2 regions of the Microbacterium profundi genome follow, and region 1 is predicted to be linked to the other one. Evidence: riboswitches for the same ligand, from Rfam matches in the RefSeq annotation. Region 1 holds a riboswitch; the other holds the start of a gene.

Evidence for each region. A riboswitch is a leader RNA that binds a small molecule or an ion and turns the genes downstream of it on or off. The one in region 1 is predicted to bind thiamine pyrophosphate.
Region 2: it holds a riboswitch for thiamine pyrophosphate, as region 1 does, so the genes downstream of both, thiM (hydroxyethylthiazole kinase) here and JF52_RS0108845 (ECF transporter S component) in region 1, are expected to answer to the same signal.

The regions. Positions count from the first base shown of each region.
Region 1 is NZ_JPSY01000001.1:1,845,713-1,851,449, reverse strand. Features, by position in the region: gene JF52_RS0108850 (ABC transporter ATP-binding protein) at 1-1,402, opposite strand, end outside; gene JF52_RS0108845 (ECF transporter S component) at 1,405-2,046, opposite strand; TPP riboswitch at 2,037-2,148, opposite strand; gene JF52_RS0108840 (D-alanyl-D-alanine carboxypeptidase family protein) at 2,253-3,908, shown strand; gene JF52_RS0108835 (ABC transporter ATP-binding protein) at 3,934-5,737, opposite strand, start outside.
Region 2 is NZ_JPSY01000002.1:414,204-419,940, forward strand. Features, by position in the region: gene pheT (phenylalanine--tRNA ligase subunit beta) at 1-707, shown strand, start outside; gene JF52_RS0112555 (HNH endonuclease signature motif containing protein) at 841-2,097, shown strand; gene JF52_RS17835 (pyridoxine 5'-phosphate oxidase C-terminal domain-containing protein) at 2,247-2,357, shown strand; gene JF52_RS17645 (cupin domain-containing protein) at 2,389-2,814, shown strand; TPP riboswitch at 2,841-2,935, shown strand; gene thiM (hydroxyethylthiazole kinase) at 2,927-3,796, shown strand; gene JF52_RS0112570 (bifunctional hydroxymethylpyrimidine kinase/phosphomethylpyrimidine kinase) at 3,793-5,737, shown strand, end outside.

The DNA of each region.
Region 1 (5,737 bases):
CATCGTGCGTCACGGCGACGACCGAGGTGCCCGATGCGATCTCCTCCTGCAACAGCGCGACCAGCTCGATCCAGCCTCGCCGATCCTGACCGAAGGTCGGCTCGTCGAGCACGATCACCTCGGGGGATGCCGCGAGCACCGTCGCGACGGACAGCCGACGCTTCTGCCCACCCGACAGGGTGAACGGGTTCGCGAGAGCGAGATCCGACAGGTGCAGTCGCTCGAGCAGCGCGTCGACGACGGACGCGGTGCGCGCGGCATCCCAACCCAACGCCTTCGGTCCGACGCTGAGTTCGTCATGCAGTGTCTGGGTGAGGAACTGGTGCTCCGGCTCCTGGAAGACCGTGCCGATGCGCGTGAGCAGCTCGCGAGACGTCCACCGGAACGGCCGGCGCCCGCCGCGTCCCGCAAGAGGCGAGGCTGCGACGACCTCACCGTCCTGCTCCGGGATGAGACCGGCGAGCGTGAGCGCGAGCGTCGACTTGCCGACGCCGTTCGGGCCGGTGATCACGGTCGCATTCCCGCGCGGCACGCGAACGTCGAGCCCGGACCGGACGACGGTTCGCGACGTACGCGCGATCGCGAGTCCGGTCGCGGAGAGAACGGACTCGGCCGCATCCGGTGCCGCGGGAAGCACCGGCAGTTCGAGGGGCTGATCGGGCACCCACACTCCGGCGTCCGCCAGCGCTGGCCCATGCTCGGCGAACACCTGCGCGGGCGAGCCGTCCGCGAGAAGGCCGCCGTCGGCGGCGAGGACGATGACACGGGTCATCAGTCCCACCCAGACCGGCGTGCGATGTTCGACGACGATCAGCGTCGCGCCGGTGGCATCGACGACCCGCTCGACGCTCGCCCGCACCTCCGCGACTCCTTCAGGGTCGAGGTTCGCGGTGGGCTCGTCGAGCAGCAGCAGTCCCGGCCGCATGGCCAGCACACCGGCGAGCACCAGACGCTGCTTCTGCCCGCCGGAGAGTGCTTCAGTAGGGCGACGCAGCGGCACCTCCAGGCCCACGGCCTCGAGCGCCTCGGCCACGCGCGCGGGGATATCGGATGCCGGAATGCCGAGATTCTCGCATCCGAATGCGACATCGTCGCCGACCTTCGACAGCACGATGCCGGCATCCGGGTCCTGCATGACGAGGCCCGCCTGCCCTCGACGTGACTCGGGAGCCGCGCCATCGATCAGCAGCGACCCGGTGCGCTCACCCTCGTCAGCGTCGCCGAGCACCCCCGCGAGCCCGGCGAGCATGGTCGACTTGCCCGCACCGGATGCACCGAGCAGCAGCACGCGCTCGCCGGGCTCGATCGCGAAGGAGACGTCGCTGACGGCGGGACGCTTGCGCCCCGCGTAGCGCCAGCCCCAGCCCGCAGCCTGCACGCGGGCCGGGGTGGCATCGGTCATGCTCAGACCTCGCGCGCGAGTTCTCTGCCCGCGGCGAAGCGGCTGAGCGCTCCGGTCTTCGCCAGCGCGCGCACGAGCAGCCAGCCGACGACTCCGGCGAGGATCGCGCCGGACACGGCGACGCATACGAGGTAGATCGTGTTGAACTCGAGGGACTTGAGGATGTTCGGTGAGCCGCCGTAGAACAGCTCGAACACCCAGGCGGCGACGCCAGCGCCGACACCGGCGAGGGCTGCGACACCGAGCCCGAACCGGCGGTACAGGAACAGCGCGAAGATGAGCTCGGCGCCGAGGCCCTGCACGAGGCCGGACAGAACCGTCGAGACGCCCCAGACGTTGCCGATGAGCATCGAGACGATCGCGGCGACCACCTCGACGACGAGGGCTGCGCCCGGCTTGCGGATCACGAGGCCGCCGATGACGCCACCGATCAGCCAGATGCCGACCGCGACGCCGCCGAGCCCCGGTGTCACGGCATCCGCAGCGCCGAACCAGGCGCCGCCGACGACATTCCATCCCCAGAAGAGCAGACCGACCGCGACGCCGAGCACTGCGGCGACGACGATGTCGACGACGCGCCAGCGCCAGGGATTCGCGCCGGTGCCGGTGGATGTGGCATTGGGCGTGCGTGTAGACGTGCTCATTTGAACTCCTCCCTGCGCTGGCATGACCCAGATCAGGTTCGACGGTCGAAGCGCTTGTCGCTCCCTCTCAGCCCGGCTCGCCGGACTCCCGTGGTTGTGCTGACGATCATACTCAGGTTCCAGAACACCCGCACCGACGCGCACCGGCGACGATCCGTGGACGGCGCGCACGCGCGGCATGGCACCGGATTCGGTAGCGTGAACAGGTGACCATTGAAGACGCGACGCCCGAGACCGGGGCTCTCACCCGGCGTGAGTTTCGCGCGGCCACCGGCGCGACCGACACCGTGAGCCCGCCGGCCCCGCCCTTCAACGACGACGCGAACGCATCAGATCCGGATGCTGTCGACGTCGAGTCCGCTGAGGATGCCCGGGAAACCGCGCACGAGCAGACGATCGCGCCCGTTCCCGCAGACTTCTCGGTCGATGACGTCGACGCGGCGGCTGCGTCGGATGCCGACATCGATCTCGACGAACCCGCGGCATCCGCCGCTTCCACGGTGCGGTGGGCCGACGAGAGCCAGACGGCGACCGCCTTCGCCTGGCTCGATGTCGACACCGTGGAAGAGAGCACCCGACCTGCCGATCTCGATCAGATAACGATGCGAGAGGCCGGTCCGGATCTGCTTGCCGATGCGCGACTGCACCCGACGCTGCTGCGGGCGCGCTGGCTGGTGCCGATCGGCGCCGTCGCCGCCCTGGTGCTGGCGTATGCGGCGACCGTGCTCCTGTGGCCACTGCACGAGGTGCCCCCGATCGTCGAGGCCGCCGAGTTCGAGACGGTCGCCGCGCAGGTCGCGGCTCCCGCGTGGCCGGCCGCCGGCAGCGCGGGCGTAGGGATCGCAGGGATCTCATCGGTGGCGTCCTCTGCGGATGCCGTTTCGATCGCCAGCGTGACGAAGGTGGTCACAGCCCTGATGGTGCTGGATCGGATGCCGCTTCAGCTCGGTGAACAGGGACCCGAGTTCGCGTTCAGCTACAGCGACAACGTCGAGTACTGGGACTACCGCCGTGCAGATCAGTCGGCGCTGGACGTGCCGGTCGGCGGAGTGCTCACCGAGTACCAGATGCTGCAGGGAACGCTGCTCGGTTCGGCGAACAACTACGTCGATCGCCTGGCCCGCGACATCTGGGGCTCAGATGCCAGCTTCGCGGACGCCGCGGCGACGTGGCTTGCCGACCGCGGGCTCTCCGGCATCACGATCGTGACACCGTCGGGCTTCGATGAGGGCAACGTCGCCACTCCCGAAGCCCTGCTGCAGCTCGGCGAGCGCGCGATGCAGAACCCGGTGTTCGCGGAGATCGTCGGAACGGTCAGCACCGACATCCCGGGTGCCGGCGTCGTCACGAACACGAACGGGATGCTCGCGGACCCTGGTGTCGTTGGCATCAAGACAGGAACCCTCGTGGGGTGGAGCATGCTCACCGCGAAGGATGTCACTGTCGGCGACACCACCGTGCATCTCTACGCCGCCGTGCTGAATCAGGGCGATGACGAGGAGCGTCTCGCCGTGACCCGTTCCCTGTTCGCCGATGCCGAGACCGCACTCGAGACCATGGCACCTGCGGTTCCGGCCGGGACGGTCGTCGGCACGGTCGACACGCTGTGGGGTGCGAACGTCGATCTCGTCACGGACGAAGACGCGACGGTGCTGCTGTGGAACGGGGCTGCCGCCAGCGCCGGCGCGACGCTCGCTCTCGGCGAGCAGCGTGACGCCGGCGACGAGGCGGGCACGCTCAGCGTGAGCGGCCCGCTGGATGCCGTCGAGATCGGCGTATCGTTCTCAGATGCGCTGCCCGGCCCGAGTCCGTGGTGGCGTCTGACGCACCCGCTCGAACTTCTCGGGGTCGTGGCCGACTGACACGCAGCCGGCCACAACACCGAGATCAGAGGCCCGTCGACTCCTCGGCGTCGACATCGGCCACGCCTGCTGGAACGGCGTCCGGCTCGGCATCCCCGGTGACGACCACGGGGGTCGTGCCGGTCATGGCCTCCTCGGCATCGATGTCGGTCGCGGCCTGCTCGAACTGCGACTGGTACAGCCGCCAGTACGCACCCTGCGCGGCGATGAGCTCATCGTGCGAGCCCTTCTCCACGATGTCGCCGTGCTCCATCACGAGGATGAGGTCGGCGTCGCGGATGGTCGACAGGCGGTGCGCGATCACGAACGAGGTGCGTCCCTGTCGCAGCGCTGCCATCGCGTGCTGCAGCAGCAGCTCGGTGCGGGTGTCGACGGCGCTCGTCGCCTCGTCGAGGATGAGGATCGACGGCTTCGCCACGAACGCTCGCGCGATCGTGATGAGCTGACGCTCGCCGGCCGAGACGTTCGCCGCATCTTCTTCGAGGACCGTCTCGTAGCCGTCGGGAAGCGCATGCACGAAGCGGTCGACGTAGGTCGCCTTCGCCGCCTCCAGCACCTCTTCATCGGTCGCCGACGCACGGCCGTACCTGATGTTCTCCAGGATGGAACCGGCGAAGAGCCACGGGTCCTGCAGCACCATTCCGGTGCGCGAGCGCAGCTCGGACCGGGTCGCCTTGGAGATGTCCTGACCGTCGAGCAGGATGCGGCCGCCGCTGAGCTCGTAGAAGCGCATGATGAGGTTCACCAGCGTCGTCTTGCCTGCACCGGTCGGCCCCACGATCGCGACCGTCTGACCCGGCTCCACTCGGAACGACAGGTCGTTGATGAGCGGACGCTCCGGCGTATACGAGAACGAGACGTTCTCGAACTCGATGACACCCTTGCCCTCGACGAGGGCGGGTGCATCCGCGGCGTCAGGGTCCTGCTCATCGGCGTCGAGGAAGTCGAACACCCGCTCGGCCGAAGCGGTGCCGGACTGCACCACGGCCGCCATGCCGCCCAGCTCGCTCAGCGGCTGCGTGAACTGCTGCGAGTACTGGATGAACGCCTGCACGTCGCCGAGGCGAAGCTGACCGCTCGCGACCATCAGGCCTCCGAGAACGGCGATGCCGACATAGGTCAGGCTGCCGACGAAGGTCATGGCGGGCATGATGATGCCTGACAGGAACTGCGCCTTGAAGCTCGCCTGGAACAGCTCTTCGTTCTCGACCTGGAACTTGTCGAGTGCATCCTTCTCACGGCCGTAGACCTTCACCAGCGCGTGACCGGAGAACGCCTCCTCCACCCATGCGTTCAGGCGACCGACCTTGCGCCACTGCGAGCCGAAGGCCTTCTGCGAGCGCGGACCGATGACGCCGAAGATGACGCCCATGAGGGGCAACGCGACGAGGGCCACGAGGGCCAGCTGCCACGAGATGGAGAACATCATCACCAGCACGCCGACGACGGTGAGCACCGATGTCAGTGCACCCGAGAGGGACTGCTGCATCGCGGTGGTGATGTTGTCGATGTCGTTCGTGACACGCGAGATCAGCTCTCCGCGCTGCACCTTGTCGAAGTACGACAGCGGCAGACGGTTGATCTTCGCTTCGACCGATTCACGCAGGCGCCACATCGTTCGCACCATGATGACGTTGATGACGTAGCCCTGGATCCAGGTCAGCAATGCGGCGCCGACGTAGATCGCGAGCACGGCGACGATGATCCAACGCAGTCGCTCGAAGTCGATGCCCGCGCCGACCTGGAAGTCGGTGAATGCCGCGACCATGTTCGCGAAGTCATCTTGACCCTGCGACCGCAGGAGCTCGATGACCTGCTCCTGCGATGTA
Region 2 (5,737 bases), on a different contig from region 1:
ACGGCACGGATGAGGTGCCGCCGCTGGGTCAGCGACCCTCGGACGAGACTCTCGCCGAGCTCAACGCCTCGATCCCGCCGCAGCACCGCCATGTCGCCGCGCTCTTCACCGGCAACGCGACGGTCCGCCAGCCCGGACGCGCAGCGGAGGCCGTAGGGCTGACGGATGCTCTGGATGCTGTGCGCGTCATCGCGGTCGCATCCGGAGTCGAGATCGTCGTGGCGCAGGGACAGCGCGCGGCGCTGCACCCTGGACGCACCGGAGTGCTGAGCGTCGATGGCGTCGAGGTCGGCTACGTCGGCGAACTGCACCCGGATGTCGCAGCCGACGCTGATCTGCCCGGTCGCGCTGTGGTGCTGGAGCTCGATCTGGACGGCGTCCTGTCGCTGGCGGGAAACCGCGTCGTCGCCGCGTCGCTGTCGACGTACCCGGCCGCGACGCAGGATGTGTCGTTGGTCGTTCCAGACTCGGTGACGGCGGACGAGCTGCGCGCTGCTCTCGTCGAAGGTGCCGGCGAACTGCTGGAGTCGCTGCGACTGGTCGACGACTACCGCGGTGAGGGCATCACTGAGGGCGAGAAGAGCCTGACGTTCGCGCTGCGTTTTCGCGCCGAGGATCGTACGCTGACTGCGGCCGAGGCGACCGAGGCGAAGCTCGCCGGCGTGGCTGTCGCGGCTGAGCGCTTCGGGGCGACCTTGCGCGAGTAGCGTCCGAGTATCGTTCGGAACGCCGGTGTCTCTTTCGGGATGCCGGCGTTCTGTATCTGGTTCTGGATCATATCTTCGATAAAACTACGAGAAAGCTCTTGTAAGGATCGAATGTATCAACTAAACTGAACACATGGAACCTTGGTTCGACGATGTGGATGACCGGCCTCGTGATGCCGCGTTCTTCGTGGAGTCTGCGTTGGATGATCTGCAGTGTGCGGATGTCGATCTGAATCGGTATGAGGCGCGGCGGTCGGTGAGGATTGCGGATGCTGTCGCGTTGGCGCGTCGCAATCCCGAGGTGTATGTGCACCACACGACGGATAAGGATGCCGTGGATCAGGCGGTGCGTGCGGCGGTGTTCGATATCGCGTTGCGGCTGCGGTGCTCGGAGGAGTACGTGCGTGGTGTGCTGTTCACGGCAGAGCAGGCGATGGCGCATCTTCCGTTGCTGTGGCAGCAGGCCAGGGACGGGTTCGTGTCGATGTATCTCGTCGGTCGCACCGTCGGCGCTCTGGCACGGGTGCGGGCCGATTTCGGTGCATCGGAGGAAGAGCTCGATCTCGAGCGTGAGGCGATGCGGTTGATCGATCAGGCGGCGTCGGAGTGGGCGCTGTCGTGTCCGCCGGCGGCCTTCGCTCGCCGGTTGCGCACTCTGGTCGATCGGCTCGACCCGGTCGGCGCGGCCGAGCGTCACGGCCGGAAGGTGCGCGAGCGTCGTGTGGTCGTCCACGAGGATGAGGACGGCATGAGCTGGTTCATGGCGTACATCCCGACGATCGAGGCGATCGCCGCGAAACGCCGGTTGACGTCCGCGGCCAAGCATCTGCAGAAGCATCCGGACGAGTGCCGTACGCGTGATCAGATCCGCGCCGACCTGTGCTCCGAGTGGTTGCGCGGTATCGGTACCGACAAGGCAGTCAAGACGAAGATCTTCGTCACCATCCCCATCGAACTCCTTGCGGCCGATCTCGTCGGTCACGGCCCGATCGACCCGCTCACCGCGAAGCAACTGTTCCTCGACGCGAAGGCCTTCCGCCGGGTGATCATCGACCCCATCCGCAGCGTCGTCATCGACATGGACCGCCGCTCCCGCCGCGCCACTCAAGCCCAGCGCGAATGGCTCATCCTCCAACACGGCACCTGCGCCAGAGACGGCTGCAACCGCCTCGCCCAAGACGCCGACATCGACCACAAGACCCCATGGGCGAGCGGCGGCAAGACCGACATCAACGAGCTCCGGCCGCTGTGTCCCCGCGACCACGTGCATCGACATCTCACGCGAGCGATCTACCGCAGCCGGCCGGACAATTCAGTCCAGGTCATCACACCGACCGGGCATGAAAGCAAGCCGACACCTCACGCACCCGTCACCGCACCACCGTTCTGAACCCCGCTGAGCGCGCTGGCCGGTTCACTCGCGTGTCCGTCGACGTCGCTCTTCATGGCCAGACAGGATGAGAGCATGGCCTCCGAATCGGTATCCACCTGGCTGCACGCTCGGCCTCTGCTCGCGAGGGCATCGCACCGGGGGACTGGGTGTTGTGGCGCCTCATCCCGACGAGGGTCGAATTCTGGTGCGGGGCGGTCGATCGTCGGCACACCCGGATCGTGACTTTCGCGAGGGCGAGAACTGGTCGCACACGGTGACCGACGGCGAAGCGGACGGAGCGAGTACGGCATGAGCGACTACCAGGTGACACAGATCGGTGCACCGGGCTCGGTGGTCCGCGTCGGTCAGAACGTCTGGCGCACGTGGCGTGCTCGTCCGGACAGCGCCGAGCAACTGCGCTGGCTGTGCATCAGGGCGGGCGGCGAGCAGCCAGAGACCTCGGCATCGGACCGTTCCTGCGTCCCGGAAGCCAGATCGATTGGCGTTGCCGCAAGCCGAACTGGCAGACGGGGGGATGCGTCGAACATCGCGCCGATGCGCGTCGTGCGCGACGATGAGCGGGGACTGGTGGCATGGTTGGCGGCCGGCACGCCCTGGTCGGTCTGGCTGTTCTGGAGTGAGGCTTCCGGTGCGGACTGGGCGTTCGCAGGCTGGTGCGTGAACCTCGAGAACGCGGAGTGGTCGATCCCGCAACTCTCCGACCTGCCGCGCTGACTCTCTCGCACCATCGCTAGACTTCGAGCAGTGACACGGGGTGCCGCGCCGAGCGGCTGAGAACACACCCGTCGAACCTGATCTAGTTCGTACTAGCGAAGGGATGTCGCCCATGAGCGATCTTCTGTGCCCACCGTCCGCCCTCCCCGTAGTCGCCGACGCGATGCGACTGCTCGAGCTGGTGCGTGAGGCACCACCGCTCACCCATTGCATCACCAACGCCGTCGTCACCGGCTTCACCGCCAACGTTCTGCTCGCCGTCGGCGCGGCACCGGCGATGGTCGACATCGTCGGCGAATCCGAGCTCTTCGCCGGCATCGCGACCGGTGTGCTCATCAACCTCGGCACCCCCACACCTGAGCAGCGTGCTGCCGGCCTCGAGGCAGCCGCAGGCGCGACTGCCGCGGGAACACCGTGGGTGCTCGATCCGGTGGCGATCGGCGCACTGCCGGTGCGCACCGCGCACGCGCAGAGCCTGGTCGAGCAGCGCCCGACGGCGATCAGGGGGAACGCGTCAGAGATCCTGGCACTCGCGGGCCTGAGCGCGGGCGGTCGCGGAGTGGACGCGACGGATTCGCCGGATGCCGCGGCAGAAGCTGCCCTTCTGCTCGCGACCCGCTACGGCAGCGTCGTCGCTGTGTCGGGTCCGGTCGACCTCATCACCGACGGGGAGCGCACATACCGCGTCGCGAACGGCGACGAGCTGCTCACCCGCGTCACCGGCGGCGGCTGTGCGCTCGGCGCGGTCATGGCCGCGTTCCTGGGCGCAGCGCACGGGAGTCGGATCTCGCCGCTCACCGCCGTCACAGCGGCGACCCTGTTTTACACGGTCGCCGCAGAGCGCGCCGCTGCGCGATCCACAGGGCCCGGCAGTTTCGCGGTCGCGTTCCTCGATGAACTCGCAGCCACGACACCCGCAGACCTCTCAGGTGCCGCGCGCGTCGCAGATGCCGGTGCGCACGTGACCGAGGTCGCCTCATGATCGATCTGTCGCTGTACCTCGTCACGGACCCCGTGCTGTGCGGCGAGCGAGGAGTCGTCGAGGTCGTTCGCGAAGCAGTCGCCGGGGGCGTGAGCATCGTCCAGCTGCGCGACAAGACCGCGACCGACGCGCAGATCGTCGAACAGCTCATCGAGCTGTCCGATGTCATCGCCGGGCGAGCAGCGCTCGTCGTGAACGACCGGTTGGATGCGGCACTCGACGCACGTGCTCGAGGCGCCCGCGTCGACGGCGTCCACCTGGGTCAGTCCGACGTCTCGGTCCAACGCGCGAGGGAACTGCTCGGACCCGCTGCGATCATCGGCCTGACCGCGAACACCGCAGCGCACCTCGACGCCGTGCGCGCACTTCCTGCAGGAACGATCGACCATCTCGGCGTGGGAGTGATCCGGCCGACCAGCACCAAGCCCGATCACCCGGAGACTCTGGGGATCGAGGGGTTCCGCGCATTCGCAGAGCGCAGCGAGTTCCCCTGCGTCGCCATCGGCGGTGTCGGGATCGATGACGTCGACGCACTCCGCGACGCCGGAGCAGCAGGGCTCGCTGTGGTCTCCGCCCTCTGCGCTGCGGATGATCCGAGAGCGGCGGCGCGTGCGTTCCGCCGCCGCTGGAGGGGTGCGGCATCCATTCCCCGTGTCCTCAGCATCGCGGGAAGCGACCCGTCCGGCGGTGCGGGCATCCAGGCCGACCTGAAGTCCATCGGCGCGAACGGCGGCTACGGGATGGCCGCGATCACGGCGCTCACTGTGCAGAACACGCAAGAGGTCCTGGCGGTGCATGTGCCTCCCGCCGACTTCCTGCGTGAACAGCTCGACGCACTGGCCGACGACATCGACATCGATGCCGTGAAGATCGGGATGCTCGCGGATGCGGAAGTAATCCGCACCGTCATCGCCTGGCTCGACGACGTACACCCGCCGATCGTCGTCGTCGATCCGGTGATGGTCGCGACGAGCGGAGACCGCCTGCTCGAGGCGGACGCCGAGGAAGCCTTGCGCGATCTGCTCATGCGCGCCGACCTGGTCACTCCCAACCTCCTCGAACTCGCCGTGCTGGCGGGCGCGACGGTCGCAGCCGACTGGTCGGCAGCGATCGTGGACGCGGAGCGTCTGTCCGCCGACCTCGGCGCGGCCGTGCTCGTCAAGGGAGGCCATCTCGGCGGCGATCAATCGCCCGATGCGTTCGTGGACGCGGCGACGGCCACCGTTCAGGAGTTCGCCGGCATGCGGATAGACACGGATGCGACGCACGGCACAGGCTGCTCGCTGTCGTCCGCCCTCGCCACTCAGCGCGCGTTGGGGAAGGAGTGGCCCGAGGCTGTGACCGCGGCACGGGAGTGGCTGCGGGAGTCCTTGCGCGCCGGTACGGCGCTGCAGGTCGGCCTCGGCCACGGTCCGATCGATCATTTCGCCGGGCTCCGCGCACGCGGCGGCCTCGACACCTCTCCCACGAGCGACGAGGTCGTGACGCAGTGGTGGGAGCACATCGCATCGACCCGCGCGGGTATCGACGAACTGCCGTTCATCCGCGCGCTTGCCGACGGAACGCTCGACCGGGGTGCGTTCATCCACTACCTCGCGCAGGATGCCCTCTACCTCAGCGGGTACGCACGTGTGCTCGCTGACGCGGCACGGCTCGCTCCGACAGCGGCGGAGCAGGCGTTCTGGGCGAACTCCGCGCACGGCTCGATCGTCGGGGAACTGGAGCTGCACGCGCAGTGGCTCACACCGGGTGGCGGCGTCAGCGATGAAACCTTCTCGGCGGCGCCGTCCACCACGACGACCGCGTACCTGGACCACCTCCGATCCACGGCGTACGCCGGCGACTACGCGCAGCTGATCGCCGCGCTGCTGCCGTGCTTCTGGCTGTACACCGATCTCGGAACGCGGCTGGGTGACGGCCGTTTCGGCGAGTACGCTCGGT